3 regions of the Streptosporangium sp. CA-135522 genome follow, and region 2 is predicted to be linked to each of the others. Evidence: riboswitches for the same ligand, from Rfam matches in the RefSeq annotation. Region 2 holds a riboswitch; each other region holds the start of a gene.

Region 1 (6,183 bases), 2.1 Mb from region 2:
CGGCGCGGCCTGCGGGAATGGCCGCCCGTTCACCAGCCACGATCGGCAAGGGTCGTCTATCTGGTCGACCCACGGGCAGGTAGGCTTCTTGTACTCCTTCACCGTCGTGAACACAGCCGTTTGCCTTGGAAACGACTTGGGCATCGAGTATTCGGGCAGATCATGTTTTGGCGGTCGCCCGGGGGTGAGCAGCGCGCCCGACAGCACGATCACGGTGCCCGCCAAATAGAGGGTCCGTGTCGACCATAGGCCGATGGCCAGCTCGGCCCGGGTCATGTCGTCCAATGCTTCGGGTGTCGGCCTGGCACTCAGTTCCCGAGCGGCAAGCGGTACGGCCGCCGCCACGATAACCACGATGGCGGAATGGGCCAGACGTGCCGGCGTGGCCCCCTGGTCGGTCAGCAGATGGCCGCCTGCCACCGCGGCGCCGCCCAAACCGAGCAGCCATGCCCCCCGATAGATTCTCGCGTCGTCATGAGCATGGAGCACCCGGGCCGGCAGCCGTACATTGCGGAAGACGGAAACGGCGCACCAGCCCAGAACCAGATAGAACGGGTCATCCGTGAGGCATGCCAAGGGGGCGGCGAGAGTGAGGGCGATCAGCCGCCACCGCCGCAGGCCGGCGAAGTGGTCGATGACCTGGCGGGCGTTGGCCGCCGTGACGGAAAGGCCTGTCAGTACGGCGAACCTGGTGAGTCGTTCCCGTGTGACCGGCACGACTGCCACCAGCATGGTGATCACGGCGACTGCCCAGGAGGTCATCGAAGGTATCGTCACAAATTGCTACCATATATGGTTCTATACTGTGAATTCAGATGAGATATGGCAGCAATTCGGCGTCGCCACATGGCGCGCCCAGCATGGGCGATTACAGGTTGTGACGTCCGTTTTATTATCGCTTGCGATGATTTCGACATTCCTCTGGTGGCTAGGAGCGATAACCCCGCACATCCGCTGGACTGCCGATGGTTTCCTCCTCCATGCCGAGGTGGATGATAACGGCGTCCTGTCCACCAACATGCGTATCGAGATTGAAAACGAGGGATCGATCCCCTTCACCCTCACCGATATCTCGGCGGAAATGCCGGGCCTCCACCTGCTGTCTGCCGACGAGGCGAAAGAGGAACGTTCCGTGGTCACCGTGGAGAGTGGTGGCACGGAAATCCTGAATAGGCGCGTTCTCATCACCGACTGCGCGGCGGTGCCACACGAGCCCCAGCCGATCCACTTCACCTATAGAACCTTGATGGGCTCAGGGTCAGCGGAGGTGACGTGGGGCTCATGGCGGCTGACAGGACCCGCGGGAAGTCTCCCGGTCGCCTGGCAGCGAGGTCTCGCCGGCAAGATCTGCAATGACGCGGTGAGCCCGACTTGACCCTGACAGGCACTCGTCCGCGGACAATTCCAAGTCTGGAAGGTTGTGGCGCATGCCGCCCGTCACGAAGATCGCCACCGGTTTCGTCTTCGCCTTCGGCGCCCTCCGTCTCAATGGCTTCGACCTGCTGCTCGACCCCGTCGGATGGGGACTGTGCGCGTCCGGGCTGGCTCGGCTGCAGCGATCCGCCGACGACACCTTCGCCCGAGCCAGGTCCCTTGCCATCGTCATGGTCTTCACCTCGATTGTCGCCATGATCGCGTCGTCCGGCGTGCACTCGAGCTATGCCCCGGTGGTTTCCCCCATCAAGCACGTGGTCGGCATCGTCAACGCAGCCGGTGCCTTGATCGTCGTCTGGGTGACCGTCGACGCCGTCATCAGACGGATCCGTCCCTGTGGAGAAACCTCCAGAGCCGCTCTCCTCGACGTGCTGCGCTGGGCCGTGGTCAGCCTGGGAGTGCTCGGCATGCTGGTCGAGTACGGCTACGCCGACCTGAGCCTTGTCACGCTCGTCGCCTGGCTGGTGGCCATCGCGGCCCTGATCGTCACGCTCTACCGCTCCGCCCGCCTGCCGTACCTCTCCCCGACCTGGGGACCCGCGGCGAGTTAGGCATGTGTGATCCCGCCCGGGGCCAGGTCACGGGGGGGCGGGGACCTTTCTTCTGAGCGCGCCGGTCTTTTGAGCGCGCCGTGCGGATCGGAGAGGATATGCCAGGTCTGGTGATGGAAGTTCGTGGAGAATCGGGCCCTCATCTGCCAATATGCACTTTACCCAGGGAGACCACGGCGCCGGGGTTTAGTCCAAGATCCCTGATTCGTTGAGACTTCCCGGTCCGGACGTTGACCTTGTAATAGCCGAAGGATCCGCCGGACTCGGGAGGGTCGGCCTTGACGATGTATTCATCGGCATCGAGCCAGCCGTATCCGATCGCATCGTTCGGCTCGGACAGAAGCCGTAGATCAAACTTGTTTACCGTCTTACCGGTCTTGGCGTTGTAGGTGACAAGATGTTCCTTGCCGTCCTCGCCGGAGTCGGCAATCACCGCTACCAGCAGGCGCCCGTCCGGTGAAAGGTCGTCCGCAAAATCATCTCCCCTCCCTTCACTGATGACCAGGCCTCGGCGGTTAAGTATGGTAACGGCGTTATTTCCGGAATCATCTTCTCCGAGTTCCGGACATGATTGTTTGGCTGCGATGACGGTGGCGGCTTCACTCAGGCCGATCACATGGCAGAAACCCGGGAAGGTAGAAGTCCGTCCCGTGGCGAACTCGGTGAGCAGGAGGCGGGGTTGAGCACCGGAGAATGCGACTGCGAAGAACCGGCCATCAGGCGATATCGCCAGGTTGTAGACGTCGTCGAGCGTCTTCGCGTCCAGTCGTGGCGAAATGGCTTTGAGTTGTGCGGCGGGCAGATCCCAGCCGACGAACTGCATACGCTGCTTGCTGAAGTACGCAACGTGATGGCCGTCAGAGGTGATACGGAGTGGCACACCTACATAGCTAGAGCCTTCCACTTGAGCTTGGCTTGCCGCATCGAAGAGGGGGATGTCACTCGAACAGTCGTCATCGCCGACGCCGACCCCCGCCCTGAACCCACCGCAACCTTCGCCGTAGGCGATATTCATGTCCTGCCTCCCTTCGCCTCTTTTGTAGTTCACACGTAGCCGCCAGTCGCTACAGGTGATGACTTTCGGCGCGGCACCCTCCTCTTCTGCCTTGGGCCGGTTATGGCAATCCGAATCCTTCGAGATGAATGCATACTGCACTGGCGGATCGAATGCCCCCGGCTTCCATTCCGGTTCCACACGAGGCCTGTCGTGACGATTCAGATAGAGGAAGCCCGCACCCAACACACCGACGATGAGGAGAACGACTCCGACACGTCGACCAGGCCCAGACCCAGGCCGGACAGCGTGGCGCTCCGCATCAGCATCTGATCCAGCTCCGCCCGAATCACGAGAAGGGACACCATTCGCCCCGGCAGCCGCCGTCAAATTCTCCACATCTCTCCGCTCGACGTTGAGGGAAAACCCAAGTCAGCCCAGTCATGAGGGAATAACGGGTGAGCGATCATACGCGTTCCCGAAGAGAACTACGAGGCTCTCCACGAGAGCAGCCGGTGAGAAAGCAGAAAGCCGGCAGGACCCTGACACGGAATCGCCGGACGTGATTCCCCCTCTCCCCGGCTGCCTCATCGTTCGGGTTCCTCCGTTGGCGTCAACTCCGCCTGTGCCCGTTGGATGGGATCAACGGTGCACGTAGCGGGCTGGGGGGACGCTCGAAGCTCGAAGGCGGCGTTGACCCCTCAATCGAGCCACGAGATCAGAAATATCGAATTTTCCGGTTATGTACCATTTTTCGTTGGCTGATCAGGCCCCGCCTCCCCTCTAACCGACATCGACTCCGCGATGTGGTGCCACCGGCCGGAGCTTTCGCCTGGAGTCGGGTTATGCTGCCGGTGCGGCTGGTTCGCCGCTCCCTTCGGCGGAGCGGTGAGGCAACAGGGAACCCGGTGTGATTCCGGGACTGCCCCGCAGCGGTGAGTGGGAACGACCGCCGTCACACGAGCACTGGGTGAGCGATCGCCTGGGAAGCGACGGCCAGTAGGAAACCGGCACGACGCCCACGAGTCCGAATACCTGCCACCGCCCGTGCGCCGATCGGCGCGCGGTCTGTGTCCATGGCCTCGCGGGAAGGCCGGGGGAACCTTCCCTCGCCATGCCCGCCAAGCCGGGTTCCACGAGGGAAAAGGACCCATGACAGACCAACGCACCACCGTCCTCGGCTACCCCAGAATCGGCCCCGACCGACAGCTGAAGAAAGCCGTGGAAGCCTACTGGGCCGGCCGCATCGACGCCGCCGACCTGGAACACATCGGCCAGAAGCTACGCGAACGCACCTGGACCGAACTACGCGACGCCGGCCTGACCGACATCCCCTCCAACACCTTCTCCTTCTACGACCAGATGCTCGACACCAGCATCATGGTCGGCGCCATCCCCGCCCGCTTCGCCGAACTGGACGGCCTGGAGCGCTACTTCGCCATGGCGCGCGGCACCCGGGGAATCGCCCCCCTGGAGATGACCAAATGGTTCGACACCAACTACCACTACCTGGTTCCCGAGGTGGGCCCGGGGACGAGGTTCCGGCTCGCATGGGATAAGCCCCTGGCGGAGTACGGCCAGGCCAGGCAGCTGGGGCTCGAGACCAGGCCGGTGCTGGTCGGCCCGCTGACCTACCTGCTGCTGGCCAAGTCCGACGCCGCCGCCTTCGCGCCGCTACGGCTCTTGGACGACCTGCTCGACGTCTACGCCGAGCTGCTGGAACGGCTGGCCACCGCCGGCGTCGTCGAGGTCCAGCTCGACGAGCCGGCGCTGGCGGCCGACCGGTCGGCGCAGGAGCTGAAGGCGCTCGCCCGCGCCTACGATCATCTGGGCGGGCTCAGCCACCGCCCGCGACTGCTGGTCGCCACCTACTTCGGCGAGATCGGCGACGCGCTGCCCGTGCTGGCCGCCACCCGCGTCGAGTCCGTGGGGCTCGACTTCGTCGCCGGGCCCGGCAACCTGACGGCGGCGGCCTTGTCTCCCGGGCTGGCCGGCAAGACCGTGGTGGCGGGGGTGGTGAACGGCCGCAACGTCTGGCGCACCGAACTGTCCGGCGCGCTGTCCACCTGCGCGGCGCTGCTCGGGCTGGCCGGGGAGGTGGTGGTCTCCACCTCCTGCTCGCTCATGCACGTCCCCCTCGATCTGGACCGGGAGACGGCGATGCCCGAGGGGCTGGCGTTCGCCCGGCAGAAGGTGGCGGAGGTCGTGGCGATCGGTCGCGCGATGCGGCGGGGACCGGACGCGGTCGGGCCCGCCGTACCGGCGAAGGCTCCGGTGGACGCGCGCACGCGGGCCCGGCTGGAGGCGCTGGGCCAGGGCACTGCGCGGGCCGGGCACGTCGAGCGAGCGGTGATGCAGCGGACGGCGCTGGGGCTGCCGCCGCTGCCGACTACCACGATCGGCTCGTTCCCGCAGACGGACGCGGTACGGCAGGCCCGCTCCGACCTTCGCGACGGCCGGATCGACCGGGCGGGATACGAGGCGGCGATGCGGGCCGAGATCGACTCGGTGATCGCGCTACAGGAGGACATCGGGCTGGACGTGCTGGTCCACGGCGAGCCCGAGCGCAACGACATGGTCCAGTATTTCGCCGAGCAGCTCGACGGCTACGCGGCCACCGAGCACGGCTGGGTCCAGTCCTACGGCACCCGGTGCGTGCGGCCGCCGATCTTGTTCGGAGATGTGGCCCGGCCGGAGCCGATGACGGTGCGCTGGGCCGTCTACGCCCAGTCGCGTACCGTCAGGCCGGTCAAGGGCATGCTGACCGGGCCGGTGACCATGCTGGCCTGGTCGTTCGTCCGGGAGGACCAGTCGCCGGCCGAAACGGCCCGGCAGGTGGCGCTGGCGTTGCGGGACGAGATCCGCGACCTGGAGGCGGCGGGTATCCGGATCATCCAGGTGGACGAGCCCGCGCTGCGGGAGCTGCTGCCGCTGCGCGCGGCTCAACGCGACGCCTACCTGGCCTGGGCGGTCGCCGCGTTCCGGTTCGCCACCTCGGGCGTGTCCGACTCCACGCAGATCCACACTCACATGTGCTATTCGGAGTTCGGTGAGATCATCGGCGCCATCGGTGACCTGGACGCGGACGTGACGAGCGTCGAGGCGGCCAGATCCCGGATGGAGCTGCTGGACGACTTGCACGCCGCCGGATACACGCGTGGGATCGGGCCCGGCGTGTACGACATCCACTCCCCGCGCGTGCTG
Region 2 (6,183 bases):
AGCGCGCCGGAGATGCCCGGCCCGGACGGGCCGGCGAGGTCAGGCGCCGTCCTCCAGGTCTCCCTCCGACTTGAGGTAGACCTCCTGGAGATCGCGCAGGATGTCGGGGTCGGGGTGCTCCCACATGCCCCGGTTCGCCGCCTCCAGCAGCCGCTCGGCGATGCCGTGCAGCGCCCACGGGTTGGAGCGGGCCAGGAAGTCCTGGTTCTCCTGGTCCAGGACGTAGGTCGCGGCCAGCTTGTCGTACATCCAGTCGGCGACCACGCCGGTGGTGGCGTCGTAGCCGAACAGGTAGTCGACGGTGGCGGCGAGCTCGAAGGCGCCCTTGTAGCCGTGCCTGCGCATGGCGGCCAGCCAGCGGGGGTTGACCACCCGGGCACGGAAGATCCTGGAGGTCTCCTCCGAGAGTGTCCGGGTGCGGACCGCGTCCGGGCGGGTGCTGTCGCCGATGTAGGCGGCCGGTGCCTTCCCGGTGAGGGCGCGGACGGTGGCGATCATGCCGCCGTGGTACTGGAAGTAGTCGTCGGAGTCGGCGATGTCGTGCTCGCGGGTGTCGACGTTCTTGGCCGCCACCGCGATCCGCCGGTAGGCCGTCTCCATGTCCTGCCTGGCCGGGACCCCGTCGACCCCGCGGCCGTAGGCGAAACCGCCCCACACCGCGTAGACCTCGGCGAGGTCGGCGTCGTCGCGCCAGTTGCGGCTGTCGATGAGCGGCAGCAGCCCGGCGCCGTAGGCCCCCGGCCGGGAGCCGAAGATCCGCATGGTGGCCCGGCGCTCGTCGCCGTGGATCTCCCTGTCGGCCAGGACGTGCGCCCGGACGTAGTTGAGCTCCGCCGGCTCCTCCAGCCCGGCGGCCAGCCGTACCGCGTCGTCCAGCATGGCCACGACGTGCGGGAACGCGTCCCGGAAGAATCCGCTGATCCGGACCGTCACGTCCACACGCGGGCGCCCGAGTTCCTCGGCGGAGATCGGCTCCAGCCCGGTGACCCGCCGTGACGCCTCGTCCCACACCGGCCGCACGCCGAGCAGCGCGAGCACCTCGGCCACGTCGTCCCCGGCGGTGCGCATGGCGCTGGTCCCCCAGACCGACAGCCCGACCGAGCGAGGCCAGTGGCCGGTGTCGGCCCGGTAGCGCTCCAGCAGGGAGTCGGCCATCGCCTGCCCGGTCTCCCAGGCCAGCCTGCTCGGCACCGCCTTGGGGTCGACCGAGTAGAAGTTACGGCCGGTGGGAAGCACGTTGATCAGCCCGCGCAGCGGCGACCCGCTCGGCCCCGCCGGCACGTAGCCGCCGTCGAGGGCGTGCAGGATCGCCTCGATCTCGTCCGTGGTCCGCGCCAGCCGGGGCACGACCTCGGTGGCCGCGAAGCGCAGGATCCGCTCCACCAGCCCGAGGTCCGCCGAGGTGGCGGCCAGGACGGTGGAGGTCGCCTCGGCGGCGGCGGCCGGATCCCAGGCCCGCTCCTCCATGGCCTCGACCAGCGCGCGGGCGAGGGATTCGGCCTCGTCCGTGCCGATCCGGCCCGCCGTGCCGTCCTCGGCCAGGCCCAGGGCCTCGCGGAGCCCGGGGAAGGCCTCGCCGCCCGCCCACATCTGGCGGGCGCGCAGCATGGCGAGCACCAGGTCGACGCGGGTCCCGCCCTCGGGGGCGGCGCCCAGCACGTGGAGGCCGTCGCGGATCTGGACGTCCTTGACCTCGCACAGCCAGCCGTCGACGTGCAGCAGGAAGTCGTCGAACTCGGCGTCGTGGGGACGGTCGTCGATGCCCAGATCGTGATCGAGCCTGGCCGCCTGGATCAGGGTCCAGATCTGGGCGCGGATCGCCGGGAGCTTCGCCGGATCCATCGCGGCGATGGACGCGTGCTCGTCGAGCAGCTGCTCCAGCCGCGCCATGTCGCCGTAGGTGTCGGCGCGGGCCATCGGCGGGACGAGGTGGTCGACCAGGGTCGCGTGGGCGCGGCGCTTGGCCTGGGTGCCCTCGCCGGGGTCGTTGACCAGGAACGGGTAGATCAACGGCAGGTCGCCGAGCGCGGCGTCGGGACCGCAGGAGGCCGACAGCCCGGCGGACTTGCCGGGCAGCCACTCCAGATTGCCGTGCTTGCCCACGTGCACCACGGCGTGCGCGCCGAAGCCGTCGGCCAGCCAGCGGTAGGCCGCCAGGTAGTGGTGGCTGGGCGGCAGGTCGGGGTCGTGGTAGATCGCGATGGGGTTCTCCCCGAAGCCGCGCGGCGGCTGCACCATGACCACGACGTTCCCGGCGCGCAGCGCGGCCAGCACGATCTCGCCGTCCGGGTCGTGCGTCCTGTCCACGAACAGCTCGCCCGGCGCGGGGCCCCAGTGCTCCTCCATCCCGGCCCGCAGGTCCGCCGGCAGCGTGCCGTACCACCGGGCGTACCGGCTCGCCGCGATGCGCACCGGGTTGCCGGCAAGCCGCTCCTCGGTGAGCCACTCCTGGTCCTGCCCGCCGGCCGCGATCAGCGCGTGGATCAGCGCGTCGCCGTCCTGCTCGGCCACGCCCGGCAGCTCGCCCTCGGCACCGATGTCGTAGCCGCGCTCGCGCATCGCGGCCAGCAGCCGCACCAGGCTCGCGGGGGTGTCCAGGCCCACGGCGTTGCCGATCCGCGAGTGCTTGGTGGGGTAGGCCGACAGCATCAGCACGATTCGCCGCTCGCCGGGTGGGACGTGCCGGAGCACGGCGTGCCGTACCGCGATGCCGGCCACCCGCGAGGCCCGCTCCGGATCGGCCACGTAGACGGTCAGCCCGTCCTGGTCGATCTCCTTGAAGGAGAACGGCACCGTGATGATCCGGCCGTCGAACTCGGGGATCGCGACCTGGGTGGCCGCGTCGAGCGGAGACAGGCCGTCGTCGTTGTCCTCCCAGGACGCCCGGCTGCTCGTCAGGCACAGGCCCTGCAGGATCGGCACGTCCAGCTCGGCGAGCGCGCCGACGTCCCAGGCTTCGTCGTCCCCGCCGGCCGAGGCGGTGGCCGGGCGGGTGCCGCCGGCCGCGAGCACGGTCACCACCAGGGCGTCCACCGTACGGAGGACCTCCAGCAGGCCGGGTTCCGCGGTGCGCAGCGAGGCGCAGTAGACGGGCAGCGCCCGGCCGCCCGCGTCCTCGACCGCCGAGCAGAGGGTCTCGACGAAGGCGGTGTTGCCTGCGACGTGGTGGGCCCGGTAGTAGAGCACCCCGACGGCCGGCCCGTCCTCGCGACGCGCCCGGCGCTCCAGGACACCCCAGCCGGGGGTGGGCGCGGGGGCGGCGAAGCCGTGCCCGGTCAGCAGCAGGGTGTCGGACAGGAACCGGTACAGCTCGGCGAGGTTGGCCGGGCCGCCGTGGGCGAGATAGGCGTGCGCCTCGGCGCAGACCCCGCCCGGCACGGTGGACAGCTCCATCAGCTCGGCGTCGGGCGCCTGCTCCCCGCCGAGCACGACGACGGGACGGGGGCCGGCGAGCAGGGCGTCCAGGCCCTCCTCCCAGGCGCGGCGCCCACCGAGCAGCCGGACCACGACCAGGTCGGCACCCTCCAGAAGGGGGGGCAGGTCCTCGGCGGTGAGCCGGGCGGGGTTGCCCAGCCGGTAGTCGGCGCCGCCGGCGCGGGCGCTGAGCAGGTCGGTGTCGGAGGTCGAGAGCAGGAGGATCATGCGCCACGCTCCGCCGGAAGCGGGGCGGCGGGGCTCGGCGGCGCCATGGGGTGGCACGGGAACGGCGGAAAACGCACGGGGCTTCCTCCCTCGGGGTCCTCGCCCCGGGTCGTCGTCGGCTACGACGGCTGGAGTCTCCTGGCTCCCGGATCGGTGCTCCCCCCGGCCTTCCCGTCCGTCGCCGGACAGTGGCCTGGGTGGGGTTCGCTCCCCGGTTACAGTGGCGGGACCGCGCCGGATTCACACCGGCTTCCTCCCTTTGCCGTCGCCATCGATGAGACTACGGCAGTCCCGTTCATTGCAAGAAACTGGCGTTAACATCCTCAGCGTGGTCATTGGCGACTTTTCTGGACGATCGCGACTCGACGCATGTCCCGGGGCGCTTCAGGTGCACGCCGCCGCCGACGGCGGCCTGGCGCGGATCAGAGTCCCCGGCGGCCGGCTGACGGCCTCCCAGCTGCGCGAACTCGCCGACGCCGCCACCGCCTGCGGGACCGGTGTCATCGAGCTGACCTCCCGGGCGAACGTGCAGGTGCGCGGACTCGGCGAGGAGAGCGGATTCGCCGCGCGCATGGCGGCGGCCGGGCTGCTGCCGTCGCTCACCCATGAGCGCATCCGCAACATCCTGGCCTCCCCGCTCACCGGCTGCGACGCGGCGGGGACGCTGGACGTCGGCCCGCTGGTCGCCGACCTGGACCGGCGGCTGTGCGCCCGGCCCGCCCTCGCCGAACTGCCCGGACGTTTCCTGTTCGCGCTCGACGACGGCCGGGGCGACGTGGCCTGGCTCGACCCCGACGCCGCGATCCTGCCGACCGGCGCGCAGGAGACCGCGCTGATCCTCGCGGGCGCCGACAGCGGTCTGCGCGTGCCGCTCGCCTCGGCGGTCGCCGCCCTGCTCGCCGCCGCCGAGGCGTTCCTGGCGGAGCTGGCCGTCCGGGACGTGCACGCCTGGCGGATCGGCGAGTTGCCCGGCGGTGTGGAGCCGGTCGCGACCCGGGTGCGCATCGCTCTGGAGACCGGCTCCGCCGGCCCGCCACGGCTCGTCCCGCCCGCGGAGCGGATGCGGGCCGAGCCGCCGCCGGCCGCGGGGGGCCCGGTGGGAGCCGTCGGGCGACCCGGCGGCGGGGTGGCCCTGGGCGTCGCGGTACCGCTGGGGCGGCTGACCTCCGCCCAGGCGGAGCTCCTGGCCGAACTGGCCGCCGGCGGGGAGGTACGGCTGACGCCGTGGCGAGGGGTGGTCCTGCCCGGCCTGGACCGCGCCGGACTTCCCCGGGCGGTCGCCCGGCTGGCGGACGCCGGCCTGGTCACCGACCCCGAATCGCCGTGGATCGGCGTGACGGCCTGCACCGGGCGTCCGGGCTGCGCCAAGTCCCTGGCCGACGTGCAGGCCGACGCGGCCCGCGCCACCGCGCCCGGCGCCGAACCGACAGCCGGGACACCGGGGACGATCGCCCCCCGTGTGGCGGATTCACCGCGCACCGGTACGCTCCCCGTGCACTGGGCGGGCTGCGACAGACGCTGCGGCCGTCCCAGAGGACGGGTCGCGGACGTGGTCGCCACCGGCGCCGGATACCGCCTGGACCTGGACGGCCGGAGCCTGACCTGTGCCGACATCGAGCAGACCACGGCCGCGCTGGCGGCCGTCAGAGGGGAAACGTGATCGACTACGTCCGTGACGGCGCGGAGATCTACCGCCGTTCCTTCGCCACCATACGCGCGGAAGCCGATCTGAGCGGCATGCCCGCGGACGTCGCCCAGGTGACGGTCCGCATGATCCACGCCTGCGGGATGGTCGATCTCGTCACCGATGTCGGGTGGTCGCCCGGCGTCGTGGCGTCGGCGCGCGCGGCCCTGCGCGCGGGCGCCCCGGTGCTGTGCGACGCGATGATGGTCGCCTCCGGGGTGACCCGCCGCCGCCTGCCGGCCGGTAACGAGGTGATCTGCACGCTGGGAGAGCCGGGCGTGCCCGAGCTCGCCGAGCGGCTGGGCACCACCCGCAGCGCCGCCGCGCTGGAGCTGTGGCGCGAGCGGCTGGAGGGCTCCGTGGTCGCCGTCGGCAACGCCCCGACCGCGCTGTTCCGGCTGCTGGAGATGATCGAGGAGGGTGCCGGCCGACCGGCCGCCGTGCTCGGGATCCCGGTCGGCTTCATCGGCGCCGCCGAGTCCAAACAAGCCCTCGCCGAGCATCCGGCAGGCCTGGAGTACCTGGTCGTGCACGGCCGCCGGGGCGGCAGCGCGATGACCGCCGCCGCGGTCAACGCGATCGCGAGCGAGGAAGAGTGAGGGACATCGTGACTGGACGTCTGTGGGGAGTGGGACTCGGGCCCGGCGATCCGGAGCTGGTGACCGTCAAGACCGCCCGCCTCCTCGGCGAGGCGGGCGTGATCGCCTTCCACAGCGCCCGCCACGGCCGGAGCATCGCCCGTTCGGTGGCCGCGCCGTACCTGCGGGACGGCCAGATCGAGGAAGCCCTGATCTACCCGCTCACCACGGAGACCACCGACCACCCGGGCGGCTATCAGGGCGCCATCGACGACTTCT
Region 3 (6,183 bases), 1.1 Mb from region 2:
CGAGTCGCCGGTGGCGAAGAACGCGACGAGGCGGTTGATCAGATGGCGCTCCTCCGGCGTCATCCTGGCCAGGTCGGCCAGGTCGGAGTTGAGGTCCACCTCCTCGACGGTCCAGGTGTTGCGGATCGCGGCCCGGTAGCGCTCGTAGAACTCCGGATACCGCATGGGCCGCAGCGTCAGGTCCATGCCAGGGTCGAGCAACATCAGGGAAAGCCTTTCGGGGAGAGGCCTACTGGCAGGCGTCGCAGTACTCGGGGTTCTCCAGGGAGCACGCGACGGCCTCCGGATCGGGCGTGGCCGGGGCCACGGTGGTCTGCGCGATCCGGGTCGCCGGGCGCGAGCGCAGGTAGTAGGTCGTCTTGAGGCCGGACTTCCACGCATAGGCGTACATCGAGGAGAGCTTGCCGATGGTCGGCGTCGCCATGAAGAGGTTCAGCGACTGCGACTGGTCGATGTACGGCGTGCGCGCCGCGGCCAGGTCGATCAGCGCCTTCTGCGGCAGTTCCCAGGCGGTCCGGTAGAGCGCCTTGAGGTCCTCCGGCATGCCGGGAACGTCCTGGATCGAGCCGTCGGCCCGCTTGATCGCATCCCGGATCTGCGGGGTCCACAGCCCCCGGGCAGTGAGGTCGCGAACCAGGTAGCGGTTGACCTGGAGGAACTCCCCCGACAACGTCTCACGCTTGAAGATGTTGGAGACCTGGGGCTCGATGCACTCGTAGCAGCCCGCGATGGAGGCGATGGTCGCCGTGGGCGCGATCGCGATCATGAGCGAGTTGCGCAGGCCGGTCGTCGCGATCCGCTCCCTGAGCGCCGTCCACTCCGCCGACCGCGCGACCCCGTAGTGGTCGGGGTGCAGCACGCCGCCGGCGGCCCGGGTCTCCTCGTAGGAGGGGTGACGGCCCCGCTCGACGGCCAGGTCCGCGGAGGTGCCGTAGGCCGCGAGCGCGATCTCCTCGGAGATCCGGGTGGACAGCTCCAGCGCCTCGGGCGAGTCGAACGGCAGGCGCAGCGCGAAGAACACATCCGCCAGGCCCATCAGCCCCAGGCCGATCGGCCGCCACTTCTTGTTCGCGGTCTCCGCCTCGGGGGTCGGGTAGAAGCCCAGGTCGATCGTCCGGTCAAGGAACCGCACGGCGGTGCGGACGGTCCGGCGCAGCCGCGCCCAGTCCACGTCCCGGCCGTCCAGATGCGCGGCGAGGTTGATCGAACCGAGGTTGCAGACGGCCGTCTCGGCGTCGTTGGTGACCTCGAGGATCTCGGTGCAGAGGTTGGACAGATGGATGACGTTCTCGGGACGCGCCGTCTGGTTGGAGGTCCGGTTGGCCGCGTCCTTGAAGGTCATCCAGCCGTTGCCGGTCTGGGCGAGGGTACGCATCATCCGGCCGTACAGGGACCGCGCCGGGATCTGCTTGACGAAGCGGCCCTCGGCCTCGGCGACCCGATAGGCCTCCTCGAACGCCGTGCCGTACAGGTCGGTGAGGTGCGGGACCTCCTTGGGGTCGAACAGCGACCACACGCCGTCGGCCTCGACCCGGCGCATGAACTCGTCGGGAACCCAGTTGGCGAGGTTCAGGTTGTGCGTACGGCGAGCCTCCTCGCCGGTGTTGTCGCGCAGTTCGAGGAACTCCTCGACGTCGGCGTGCCAGGACTCCAGGTAGACGCAGGCCGCGCCCTTGCGGCGACCGCCCTGGTTGACCGCGGCGACGCTGGAGTCCAGCGTGCGCAGCCAGGGCACGATGCCGTTGGAGTGGCCGTTGGTGCCCCGGATCAGGGAACCGCGCGAGCGCACCCGGGTCCAGGCGATACCGATCCCCCCGGCGTACTTCGACAGGCGCGCGACCTGCCCGTAACGCTCGTAGATCGCCTCCAGCTCGTCACGGGGCGAGTCGAGCAGGAAGCAGGACGACAACTGGGGTCTGCGCGAACCGGAGTTGAACAGGGTGGGCGAGCTCGGCAGGTAGGACAGGGTGGCCATGAGCGCGTAGAGCTCGGCCGCCTCCTCCACCGTCTCCGACAGACCGCACGCCACGCGCAGGAAGAAGTGCTGCGGGCGCTCCAAGACCTTACGGGTCCGCGGGTGGCGCAGCAGGTAGCGGTCGTAGACCGTGCGCAGCCCGAAATACTCGAACCGGCCGTCGGCGTCCCGCTCCACCAGCGCGTCCAGCGCCTCGGCGTGGGCGGCCACGAAGTCCGCCAGGCGGTCCTGGACGAGCCCGGCCGCGTGGGTGGCGGCGACGGACTCGGAGAAGGTCCGAACCCCGTGCTCGGCCGTCTCATCGGCGATCAGCTCCGCCAGCAGCTCGGCGGCGATCCGGGAGTTCTCCGGATCGGTGATCACCCGGGCGGCCGCCTCCTCGATGGCCAACCGGCGGTCGGCCAGACCGTCGCCGGTCTCCTTGGCGGCGTCGACCAAGGTCTGTGTCACGTGTGCTACCCCTCGCGCGCTCGAATTCCCCGTACGGCTCTCGCCGGAAGGGCGCACGCGTCCAAGAGCGGCTCCGGACACGCCGGACCGCCTCGTTCCGCGAGCCCTCCCTCGAGGCCCTGGACAGCTTCCGTGGTCGAGTCCGCCTCACCTGGCACACGCCGGGCCGCTCCACGCGTCCCCCGGTGCCCGGTTCGGCTCCCTCTCCACACGCATGGTCGAGTCCGCCTCACCTGGCACACGCCGGGCCGCTCCACGCGTCCCCCGGTGCCCGGTTCGGCTCCCTCTCCACACGTCGCCGGCAGGTCTTCGGACTCACGGGCGTCTCGCACATGCCTACTGGCCGTCGCTTCCCGGGCAAGGCGCACCCAGTGCTTCAATGACGGCGGTCGTTCCCGTTCACCGCTGCGGGGCAGTCCCGGAATCTCACCGGGTTCCCTCTTGCCTCGCCCCGTCAGGGGCGAACCAGCAACGAGCAGGATCCTACATGTAGGGCCGGTGGACGCAACTACCCCAACAGCTTGTGCCGAAAGTGCTCAGCAGGCCAAGATCGTTGAGCACCTCCCGGGTACGGCCGGTCTCCGTGACAAGCCACTGGCGGAAGTCCTCCCCGCTCAGATAGACCCGGTTCCAGCCGTTGGCCGCGCAGACGGCCCGCCATCGGGGCGAGGCGTCGAGGCGATCACACAGGGCGACGGCCGCGTCCCTGTCCTCGGAGCTCATGCCGCGGGGGCCGAGCACCCCGCACCAGTCGGTGTACTCCAGGCGAACGTCCAGCTCCATCAGCGTCGGCGCGTCGATCCCGTCGATCCGCTCGCCGGAGGAGACCACCAGCGGGCGCAGGCGGCCCGCGGCGATCCCGGGCACGAAGGAACGGGCGGAGCCCAGCAGCGCGGTCACCCTGCCGTCGTAGAGCGCCTGCTCGGCCTCGGTTCCACCGGAGTAGCCGGCGTAGTCCAGCAGCCGGGTGTCCACCCCCAGACACTTACCGATCATGCCGTAGAGCACGTGGTCGGAGCCGCCTTCCATCCGGCCGCCCACCGTCGGCTCGGCCGGGTCGCGGCGGAGCGCGGCGGCGAAGTCCTCGAAGGTGCGCAGATGGGAGCCGGACGACACGACCAGAGCCGCCCAGTCGCCGACCAGGCGGGCCAGCGGGGTGGTGGAATCCACCACGGAGGCGGCGTTGGCGATCTCCACCCCCGCGATCATCGGCATCCCGGTGAGGAGCAGCCGGCCCTCCCGCGTGAACGGGCCACGGACGGCGGCGAACGATCCCAGCGCCGCGGCGCCCAGGCTGCCCGGCTGGTCGCTCACCTCGACCGTCCGGGCCATCCCTTCGCCGATCATGACCATGGCCAGCGCGCGCGCGGCCCGATCCCACCCCTGCCCCCGCGCGGCGGGCGCGACGACGGTCAACCGGCCCGCCACCGGCGTGTGGGTGCCGCGGCCCCCGTCACAGCCGCCGGCGGCCAGGAGTCCCAGGGCGAGCACCAAGAACCGCCTACGGTACATAAGCGCCCCTTCCCCCAAGACCTATCAATACCCCAGGTTACAGACACATCACTTTCTGTCACACATTGGGGGTCTTGCCGTTATCGGCCGAGAGGGAGGGGACGGCTCCGGCTCATTCCGGAGGGAAGGGACGGCTCCGGCTCATTCCACCGTGACGCTCTTGGCCAGGTTGCGCGGCTTGTCCACGTCACGCTCCAGCGCCACGGCGGCGTGGTAGGCCAGAAGCTGCAGCGGGATCGACAGCAGGATCGGGTCCAGCTCCGTCTCGTTCTTGGGCACCACGACGCAGTCGTCGGCCAGCTTGGGGTCGGCCGTACGGTGACCGACCATGAGCACCCGGCCACCGCGCGCGCGGATCTCGCCCAGCGTGGTGAGGTTCTTGTCCAGCAGCTCGTCGTCGGGGACGATCGCCACGGTCGGCATCTCCGGGCCGATCAGCGCCAGCGGCCCGTGCTTGAGCTCGCTGGCCGGGTAGGCCTCGGCGTGCACGTAGGAGATCTCCTTGAGCTTCTGGGCGCCCTCACGGGCCACCGGATAGCCCCGGACCCGGCCGACGAACATCATGCTCGGCGAGTCGGCGTACTTGTGCGCGAGCTCCTTGATCTGCGGCTCCAGCGCCAGGATCTCCTTGATCTGCTCGGGCAGCCGGCGCAGCCCCTCGCAGATGCGGCGGCCGTCGGCCGGGGACAGGTCGCGCACCCGGCCCAGGTGCAGCGCCAGCAGCGCGAAGGCCACCGCGGTCGAGGTGAACGCCTTGGTGCTGGCCACCGAGACCTCCGGGCCGGCGTGCAGGTAGAGGCCGCCGTCGCACTCGCGGGCGATGGCGCTGCCGACGGTGTTGACGATGCCGAGCACCCGCCCGCCCTTGCGCTTGAGCTCCTGGACGGCGGCGAGGGTGTCGTAGGTCTCCCCCGACTGGCTGATCGCCACGTAGAGGGTGTCGGGCTCCACGACCGGGCTGCGGTAGCGGAACTCGCTGGCCGGCTCGGCGTCGGCGGGAATCCGCGCCAGCTCCTCGATGAGCTGGGCGCCGATCTGGCCCGAGTAGTAGGCGGAGCCGCAACCGATGATCTTTACGCGGCGGAACGACCGGGTCTCGCGCGCGTCCATGTTGAGGCCGCCCAGGTGGGCGATGTGGAAGCGGTCGTCCAGGCGCCCACGCAGCGTCCGGGCCACAGTGTCGGGCTGCTCGGAGATCTCCTTGAGCAGGTAGTGCTCGTAACCGCCGGTGTCGTAGTGACCGGCGTCCCAGTCGACGGTCAGCGGCTCCTTGGCCGTCTCGCGCGCGTCGCTGGCGAAGGTGTGGAAGCCGTCCGCCTTCAGCACCGCGAGCTCGCCGTCCTCCAGGTGGACCACCTGGCGGGTGTAGCGGACCAGCGCGGAGACGTCGGAGGCGGCGAACATCTCCTTCTCGCCGATGCCCAGCACGATCGGGCTGCCGTTGCGGGCCACCACGACCTCGCCGGGCCGCTGGGCGTCGATCACCGCGATGCCGTAGGTGCCGACGATCCGCTTGAGCGCCAGCCGGACCGCCTCCTCCAGGGATTCGGTCTCCTCGACGGTGCGGGCGATCAGGTGTGACAGCACCTCGGTGTCGGTCTCGGACAGGAAGACCACACCGTCGGCCTCCAGCTTCGCGCGCAGCTCGTCGGCGTTCTCGATGATGCCGTTGTGCACCACCGCGATGCGCTCGTCGGCGGACAGGTGGGGATGGGCGTTGACGTCACTGGGCGCCCCGTGGGTGGCCCAGCGGGTGTGCCCGATGCCCAGGGTGCCCTTGAACCGCGCCGGCACGGCGGCCGCCAGGTCGGCCACCCGGCCCTTGACCTTGCGCATCTTCAGGCCCTTGTTGGAGATCACCACGCCGGCCGAGTCGTAGCCCCGGTATTCAAGCCGCTGCAGGCCCTCCAGCAGGATCGGCCCCGCATCCTTGGGCCCCACATAGGCCACGATTCCGCACATTTGACCGCTCCTTATCCATAGACGATCCGGCGCAGCTGGCGCAGGGAGAGTTCGGGTGCCGCGACACGGCGGGCCGAGATCTCGGCGGCGATCCGGGGGAAGATCTCGTCGTTGACCAGCCCTTTGGCCTTGAGCTCGGCATGACGCCGCCGGACGAACTCCTCGACGGGTTCGGAGAAGTAGGCCAGCACGTCCGCCACCACCCGCGCCGCCTCGCCCGGACCGAGCGCGCTCGTCCGGGTCAGGTGGGTAATCAGATCCTCATGCGGATGCCATGTCGTGGA

The links. Region 2 has a riboswitch for cobalamin ahead of cobN (cobaltochelatase subunit CobN). Riboswitches for the same ligand answer to the same signal wherever they lie in the genome.
Region 1: it holds a riboswitch for cobalamin, as region 2 does, so the genes downstream of both, metE (5-methyltetrahydropteroyltriglutamate--homocysteine S-methyltransferase) here and cobN (cobaltochelatase subunit CobN) in region 2, are expected to answer to the same signal.
Region 3: it holds a riboswitch for cobalamin, as region 2 does, so the genes downstream of both, ACQPYK_RS32750 (ribonucleoside-diphosphate reductase subunit alpha) here and cobN (cobaltochelatase subunit CobN) in region 2, are expected to answer to the same signal.

The regions. Positions count from the first base shown of each region.
Region 1 covers NZ_CP192026.1:7,904,342-7,910,524, forward strand. The annotation lists gene ACQPYK_RS37290 (hypothetical protein) at 1-762, opposite strand, end outside; gene ACQPYK_RS37295 (hypothetical protein) at 731-1,375, shown strand; gene ACQPYK_RS37300 (hypothetical protein) at 1,428-1,985, shown strand; gene ACQPYK_RS37305 (hypothetical protein) at 2,125-3,225, opposite strand; cobalamin riboswitch at 3,823-4,036, shown strand; gene metE (5-methyltetrahydropteroyltriglutamate--homocysteine S-methyltransferase) at 4,132-6,183, shown strand, end outside.
Region 2 covers NZ_CP192026.1:5,758,333-5,764,515, forward strand. The annotation lists gene cobN (cobaltochelatase subunit CobN) at 40-3,642, opposite strand; cobalamin riboswitch at 3,757-3,946, opposite strand; gene ACQPYK_RS27405 (precorrin-3B synthase) at 4,031-5,302, shown strand; gene ACQPYK_RS27410 (precorrin-8X methylmutase) at 5,299-5,925, shown strand; gene ACQPYK_RS27415 (precorrin-2 C(20)-methyltransferase) at 5,934-6,183, shown strand, end outside.
Region 3 covers NZ_CP192026.1:6,856,900-6,863,082, forward strand. The annotation lists gene ACQPYK_RS32745 (ribonucleotide-diphosphate reductase subunit beta) at 1-204, opposite strand, end outside; gene ACQPYK_RS32750 (ribonucleoside-diphosphate reductase subunit alpha) at 230-2,425, opposite strand; cobalamin riboswitch at 2,709-2,910, opposite strand; gene ACQPYK_RS32755 (tripartite tricarboxylate transporter substrate-binding protein) at 2,909-3,937, opposite strand; gene glmS (glutamine--fructose-6-phosphate transaminase (isomerizing)) at 4,079-5,899, opposite strand; gene ACQPYK_RS32765 (hypothetical protein) at 5,911-6,183, opposite strand, start outside.